Regions from separate parts of the Weizmannia sp. FSL W8-0676 genome, predicted to be linked through region 2. Evidence: riboswitches for the same ligand, from Rfam matches in the RefSeq annotation. Region 2 holds a riboswitch; the other holds the start of a gene.
The links. A riboswitch is a leader RNA that binds a small molecule or an ion and turns the genes downstream of it on or off. The one in region 2 is predicted to bind S-adenosylmethionine.
Positions count from the first base shown of each region.

Region 1: linked by a shared signal. The riboswitch ahead of NST20_RS03820 (O-acetylhomoserine aminocarboxypropyltransferase/cysteine synthase family protein) and the one ahead of NST20_RS12645 (5-methyltetrahydropteroyltriglutamate--homocysteine S-methyltransferase) in region 2 are both predicted to bind S-adenosylmethionine.

Region 1 is NZ_CP151954.1:811,891-815,412, reverse strand. Features, by position in the region: gene NST20_RS03825 (homoserine dehydrogenase) at 1-373, opposite strand, end outside; gene NST20_RS03820 (O-acetylhomoserine aminocarboxypropyltransferase/cysteine synthase family protein) at 634-1,932, opposite strand; SAM riboswitch class I at 2,036-2,143, opposite strand; gene cls (cardiolipin synthase) at 2,242-3,522, opposite strand, start outside.
Region 2 is NZ_CP151954.1:2,558,266-2,561,787, reverse strand. Features, by position in the region: gene NST20_RS12650 (OFA family MFS transporter) at 1-357, shown strand, start outside; gene NST20_RS12645 (5-methyltetrahydropteroyltriglutamate--homocysteine S-methyltransferase) at 461-1,564, opposite strand; SAM riboswitch class I at 1,703-1,805, opposite strand; gene NST20_RS12640 (Bax inhibitor-1/YccA family protein) at 1,957-2,592, shown strand; gene NST20_RS12635 (hypothetical protein) at 2,719-3,009, opposite strand; gene NST20_RS12630 (ribbon-helix-helix protein, CopG family) at 3,084-3,224, opposite strand; gene NST20_RS12625 (RNA-guided endonuclease TnpB family protein) at 3,312-3,522, shown strand, end outside.

The sequences.
Region 1 (3,522 bases), 1.6 Mb from region 2:
CAAACACGCCTTTTTCTTTCGCTTTTTCAAGCAGCACATTCCCATATCTTGCAAACATGACTTTATTGGCAGTAATGACGTGGCAGCCTTTTTCAATCGCTTGTAAACAGTAAGAAAAGCCTGGTTCTTCCCCGACAATCGCTTCAAACACGACTTCAAGGCCGGGAATGGCAAGAATTTCCCGGAAGTCCGTCGTGACGAGCACAGAACTGTCAATGTTCCGCTTTTTACGGGGGTTTTTGATCAGAACCGCTGCAATCTCTACCTCGGCATGCAGCTTTTCTTTCAGCTGCTCCCGGTGGGTCCGGACGGCTTCATACACGCCCTGGCCGACCGTCCCGAAGCCGAGCAGCGCTGCTTTAATCACCCTCATTTATCCAAAAACCTCCCTGCAATATAGCGCTATTCGCCTCTGAAGCGTTTTGTTCATTTAAAACATCAAGCGGCCCGGCGGTCTCCGGTGCAGCCGGCACCCATAAGCTCCCGATCCGGAACAGGTGTGCAGGCCGTCCGTGCCGACAAAATTGTATAGTGGGATCAGCCCGGAACGGATCCCGTGCAAGTTTTCCGGATCGCCTGTTGGCATTCGCCGTGGCGGCCTTCGCACGAACCTGCCTGGCCCGTTACCTGCTTTTACCGGGCTGTAACGGCCGTCGCTTTTGTAATGGCTTGATCGAGGTCGGCTGTCAAATCTTCGACGGCTTCGAGCCCGACAGACAAGCGGATCAAATCACCCGTGACCCCTGACTTTTCCAGTTCTTCATCGCTCAGCTGCGAATGCGTAGTCGTTGCTGGGTGGATGATCAGCGATTTCGCGTCGCCGACATTCGCTACATGCGACCACAGCTTGATATTGTCGATCACGCGCCTCCCTGTTTCCCGGCCGCCTTTCACACCGAAGTTAACAATGGAGCCGTAGCCGCCGTTTAAATATTTTTGCGCCAGCTCATGGGACGGATGGTCTTCAAGGCCCGGATAATTGACCCATGCAACATCCGGATGGTTTTTCAGAAATTCCGCGACTTTCAACGCATTTTCGTTATGCCTTTCCACGCGCAAATGCAGCGTTTCAAGCCCTTGCAGGAATAAAAAGGCGTTGTCCGGGCTTAAAGCCGGCCCGAAGTCGCGCAAAAGCTGAACGCGAAGTTTTGTGGCGAACGCAGCCTGTGCCGTGTCGACGCCGTAGCGCAAGCCGTGGTAGCTCGGATCCGGTTCGCTGAAGTCCGGGAATTTCTCTGTGTTCCAGTCAAAATGCCCGCCGTCAACGGCAACACCGCCGATCGCCGTTCCGTGTCCGCCGATCCATTTTGTCGCCGAATGGACAACCACGTCCGCTCCCCATTTGATCGGATTCGAGCCATACGGAGAAGCAAACGTGTTGTCGACAATCAAAGGAATGCCGTTTTCATGGGCAACTTCCGCCACTTTTTCCACGTCGAGCACCTGCAGGCTTGGGTTGCCGATAATTTCCGCATACAATGCTTTCGTTTTCGGGGTGATCGCCTGGCGGAACGCTTCAGGGTCAGACCCGTCCACAAACTTGACGTTAATGCCGTATTTCGGCAATGTCACGGCAAACAAATTATATGTGCCGCCGTAAAGATTGCTGGCGGATACGATGTCGTCGCCCGCACGCACAATATTCAAAATGGAGAAGGCAATGGCCGCCGCGCCGGATGATAAACCGACAGCCGCCGTTCCGCCTTCCAGTGCGGCAACGCGTTTTTCAAACACATCCACAGTCGGATTGCCAAGGCGGGAATAAATGAAACCTTCTTTTGATAAATTGAAGACGCCCTCTGCATGTTCTGTATCCGGAAAAACGTAAGAAGTCGTCCGGTATACCGGCACGGCGCGCGAGCCTGTCGCCGGGTCCGGTTCCTGGCCCCCGTGCAGCAATAAAGTTTCCGGTTGTAATGATGATTGTGTCATTTTTAAATCCTCCTGGTTTTTTAAAATTTTCCTGCGAAAGATGGAAGAGGAAATGAAAAACCCTCTTCGTAAGGGAAGAGGGTTACAATGTATGTAAGTTCCTCCCTTATCTTTCAGACGCATGTCTGTAGGAATTAGCACCTTTTCAGGCAAATGCCTGAAGGTTGCCGGGCTTCGCAGGGCCTAGTCCCTCCGCCGCTCTCGATAAGAGTTTCTTTTCATAATTCAATTTTGAATGACTTATTGTTTAAGATTATAGAAGACCAATGGCAAACCGTCAACCTTTTTTTGAAAAATTTTCTTTTTCTTCTACAAAATTGGCGATAACAGCCGGGAAATGGACTCTTTAAACCGTACATAAAGCGGCCGGTTCTGGTAAACATGGAGCGTTAATTCGGTTGATTTGGCCATGTCGTCCCGGAAAATGCCGGCAAGTGTGCCGGAAAGCTCGCGGTCGTACAGCACGGCGTTCACTTCAAAATTGAGGCGGAAACTGCGCACATCAATATTGGCCGTGCCGACGGAAGCAATTTTCCCGTCTACGACAATCATTTTCGCGTGGATGAACCCATTTTGATAAATGTACACTTTGACGCCCGTTTTTAACAGCTGGCCGATGTTGGAAAGCGTCGCCCAGTAGACAAACATATGGTCCGGTTTATTTGGAATCATAATCCGGACATCCACTCCGGATAAAGCGGCAAGCGTCAGCGCGTTCAGGAGGCTGTCATCCGGAATAAAATACGGTGTTTGCAAATAAATATATTTTTTGGCGGAATTGATCATTTTAATATAGCTGTTTTTAATCTGCTCCCATTCGGAATCGGGGCCGCTTGAGACAATTTGGATATCGGTTTCCCCCTGCGGCGGGATGACCGGGAAATAACGTTCTTCATCTCTTACATCGTGCGGTGACGCCTGATTCCAGTCCAAAATAAAGCGGGTCTGCATGGCATAAACAGCGCTCCCGGCAATCCGTAAATGCGTGTCCCGCCAATAACCAAATTTTTTATTCAGGCCAAGATACTCATCCCCGACGTTAAAACCGCCGATATAACCGACCCGTCCGTCGATAATCGCCAATTTCCGATGGTTTCTGAAGTTGACGCGCAAATTAATGAGCGGGATACGGGCAGGAAAAAAGGACGCCACTTCCCCTCCGGCTTCAATCAGCGGCCGGAAAAATTTGCGGCGGAACAGCATCCGCGATCCCATATCATCATAAAGCAGCCGCACCTTTACGCCTTCTCTTGCTTTTTGGGACAGCAGTTCAATCAATTCATGGCCGAGACGGTCATTCCGGAAAATATAATATACAAGATGAATACTGTCTTTTGCATTCCGGATGTCTTCAAATAAAGCCTGGAATTTTTTCCTGCCGTCTGTGAAAATATCGACGTGATTGTCCTGGGAAAGGATCGCCCCGTCATTCATCAGCAGCATATAAACGAGATCCTTATACTGGGCTGTCCGCTCATCATGAAACGGAAACCGGTTTTCGCGCAGCAGTTCAATCTGCTGCTGGGAAATTTCCTTAATGCCGATCTTCTCCTGTACCTTCCAGTCAAAAATTTTCCGGCGGCTTAAATT
Region 2 (3,522 bases):
GTTTCCATTTTGAGCTATGCCCACTTAAATTTCGCCCTGTTCTTTATCTGTGTTGCTGCGATTGCTTTCGGTTTCGGCGGAAATGTCACCGTATTTCCGGCTATTATTTCAGACTTCTTCGGCCTGAAAAATCAAAGCGCCAATTATTCAGTGATTTACCAAGGCTTCGGCATCGGCGCATTATCCGGATCGGTCATCGCTTCCCTTCTCGGGGGCTTTATGCCGACATTCCATGCGATCACGATTCTCTGCCTGGTCTCTTTTGCGATTACGCTTTTCATTAAATCGCCGGCTGAAGAAGCAGCCCACGCACACGGGGTTCGGGGGAATGTCAACCGTGCCCAGCATTCGCATTAAAGCAAGGGCTGTGTGCTTCGATCATGAACAAGCAGACAGGAAAGGGATTCGTGCCTCCATCATGATAAAAAACCCGCTGGCTGCCCCAGCGGGTTTTCCCGGTTTATCCCCAAATTTCCTTTGCGGTATCCACAATATATTTTACTTTGTCCCACTGCTGCTCTTCTGTTAAAAGATTGCCGTGGTGGGTGGAGGAGAAGCCGCACTGGGTGCTGATGCAAAGCTGTTCGAGCGGTACATACCTGGATGCTTCCCGAATCCGGTTTTTGATCAGCACTTTATCTTCAAGCTCTCCCTTTTTCGATGTAAAAATGCCAAGCACGACTTTCGGCCCGCCTTCCGGAATGTATTTCAACGGTTCAAACCCGCCGGAACGCTCATCGTCGTATTCAAGGAAAAACCCGTCTACTTTTTCATTTGCAAAGATTTTCGGGGCAATTTTATCATACGGACCTTCAAAAGCCCATTTCGACTGGTAGTTGCCGCGGCACAGATGGGTTGTGATGGTCAGATCATCCGGCTTGTCTTCCAGTACGCTGTTTGCTACATGTAAAGCGAGATCAATCAATCTTTCCCTTTCGAGCTCACTGTCTGCAAACGGCAGTTTCGGTGCACACAGGCCGGCAAGATAAACATCATCCAGCTGCAAGTAGCGGCAGCCGGCATCATAAAAAGCTTTGATCGCATCCCGGTAAGTTTGGATAATATCATTTGCGTATTCTTCAAGATCCGGGTAAATGTCTTCATTGCGGATTCCCGCATTGAAAAACTGATTCGGGCTTGGAATAGTCATTTTCGCAACCGCCCTGTCCCCGGCGATTTCTTTCAGCGCAATAAAATCTTTTATGTGCGGATGGTCCGGGTTAAAGGAGACTTTTCCGGTTACCCGGACGTCATAAGCTTCCGTTTCGATGCCGACAAACCGGTATCCATGGTTCGGCACGTATCCTTTTACCCCGTTTAAATGTTCCATGAAATCTGTATGCCAGAACCTCCGCCGGAATTCTCCGTCCGTTACCGCTTCGAGGCCGGCTTCAATTTGTTTGTCGACCAGGCGGCGGATTTCTTCATCTTCTATTGCACGCAAGTCTTCGGCCGGGATGGTTCCCGCTGCAAATTTTTCCCGCGCTTTCTTCAACCGGGCCGGGCGCAAAAAGCTTCCGACAATGTCTGCCCTGTACGGCGCTTTTGTTAATGTTTTTGTCATCATGATTCCCTCTTTCTGCATATTTTTTAAAACAGCTGCTGTGCGCAGAAAGAAATTGCTTTTAGCTGCATGGGCCCATTAAAAAAACCTCTTCGGCAATAAGAAGAGGTATGGATTGCAAAACAGAACCGTCCGCTCTTCTTATCTTCAAGCAATTGCTTTCTGGAATTGGCACAGTTCTTTAAAAAAGACCGCTGCCGAGGCTTCAAGGGGCCAGTCCCTCCACCTCTCTGGATAAGAATTTTAAATATTATTTAGTTTAAATACACTTTAAATGTTCCACCTATTTTTGTCAAGGGCATTCGCAAAATTTTTTAAAATGGGACGGAAAGATTGAAATCAGGGGCGATGTGAAAATATAATAGTAATAAGAAAAACAAAGGAGGGATTTTATGGAGGCCATACAATCAAGGTCTGTATTCCAGAAAGTGCTTGGCGTCTTTGCCGTTTCACTGCTGTTTGCAACGGCGGGTTTATATACGGGGAGATTCATTCCGCCTGCGCTTATGATGCCGCTGATGGTTGCAGAAATTGCAATGGTCATCGCCGCTTTCTGGTTAAGAAGGAAAAAGAGCGTCGGGTATATGTTCGTTTATGCTTTCACCTTTATTTCCGGTATTACGACATATCCGATTGTAGCTTATTATGCATCCCAGGCCGGTGCTGAGGTCGTCCTGCTCGCTTTTGGTTCCACGTTCGGCATTTTTGCCGTGATGGGTGTTATTGGGGCCGTTACCAAGAGGGATCTTGGCTTTTTAAGCACCGCATTGCTTGTCGCATTGTTGGCGCTGATCTTCATCGGAATATTCAGCATTTTCAGCCCGTTAACCTCAACCGGGATGCTCGCGTACTCCTTCATTGGCGCGATTGTTTTTTCCCTGTATGTTGTTTTTGACTTTAACCAAATGAAGCACCATGGCATTTCCGAGGAAATGGTCCCGCTTTTGGCTTTAAGCCTGTACCTTGATTTTATCAACCTGTTTATTTACATTTTGCAAATTCTCGGCATTTTGGGAAGAGACGATTGAGAAAAAAGAAAACGCCCGCCATTCACCGGCAGGCGTTTTCTTTTTCACATGTTGGATGTCAAACAAAACAATACGGTCTTTTTGCTCCCTTTCGGGGATGCGCGCTTCCCATGCTGCCCGGACCATTTATGCCAAATGCTGCTGCGCATCCGGCCCCATCAGCGATAAAAACAGCGCTTTCCGGTGGAGATGCTCTTTTCCATCGAGCGTCTGGATCGCATTTTCGCCAAACAACGTTTTTTGAATACGTTTTGGCACAGCCCCGTTTCGTTTGAATTTTTCCGGGTCATAAAACTTTTTGACTGCTTCCTCGCCGCTGATGCACACCGCTTTTTGCCCGAGCAGACGGGTTTCAAACAAAATTGCATGATAATCGTCCGTCCGGTTTTTAACGGCTTTCCGAAAGAAGTCTCCCATCCTCAAGGAATGTGAAGGTGCGAATCGCACCAATGAGTAGGTGGGAGATGAATTTCGGTTGGCTTTAGCCAAAGTTATTTTTCCAATCCTTTTCTCAACAATTCTAAGATTGCGGCTGTTCTAGTTGGAATCCCATTTTCTTTTTGATATTGCTCCAATTTTTCTAATATCGTCTTAGGCATATGAATTTCTACACGTTCTTTCTCTTCTCTCATGATTATCACCTCATATTGATTGTACGGATTTTTTACAATATAATCAATATATACGAAATTTTTTCGCACAAAGTGAGGTGAATTGATATGGCCAAGCAAAACAAAGCTTTCAAGTTTCGTTTGTTACCAAACAAAGAACAATCCGCATTATTAGCTAAGACATTTGGTTGTGTTCGCTTTGTCTACAATAAGATGTTAGCTGAACGCAAAGAAACGTATGAAAAGTTCAAGGATGATAAAGAATTGCTTAAAAAGCAAAAGTTTCCGACTCCTGCAAAATATAAAAGTGAATTTCCAT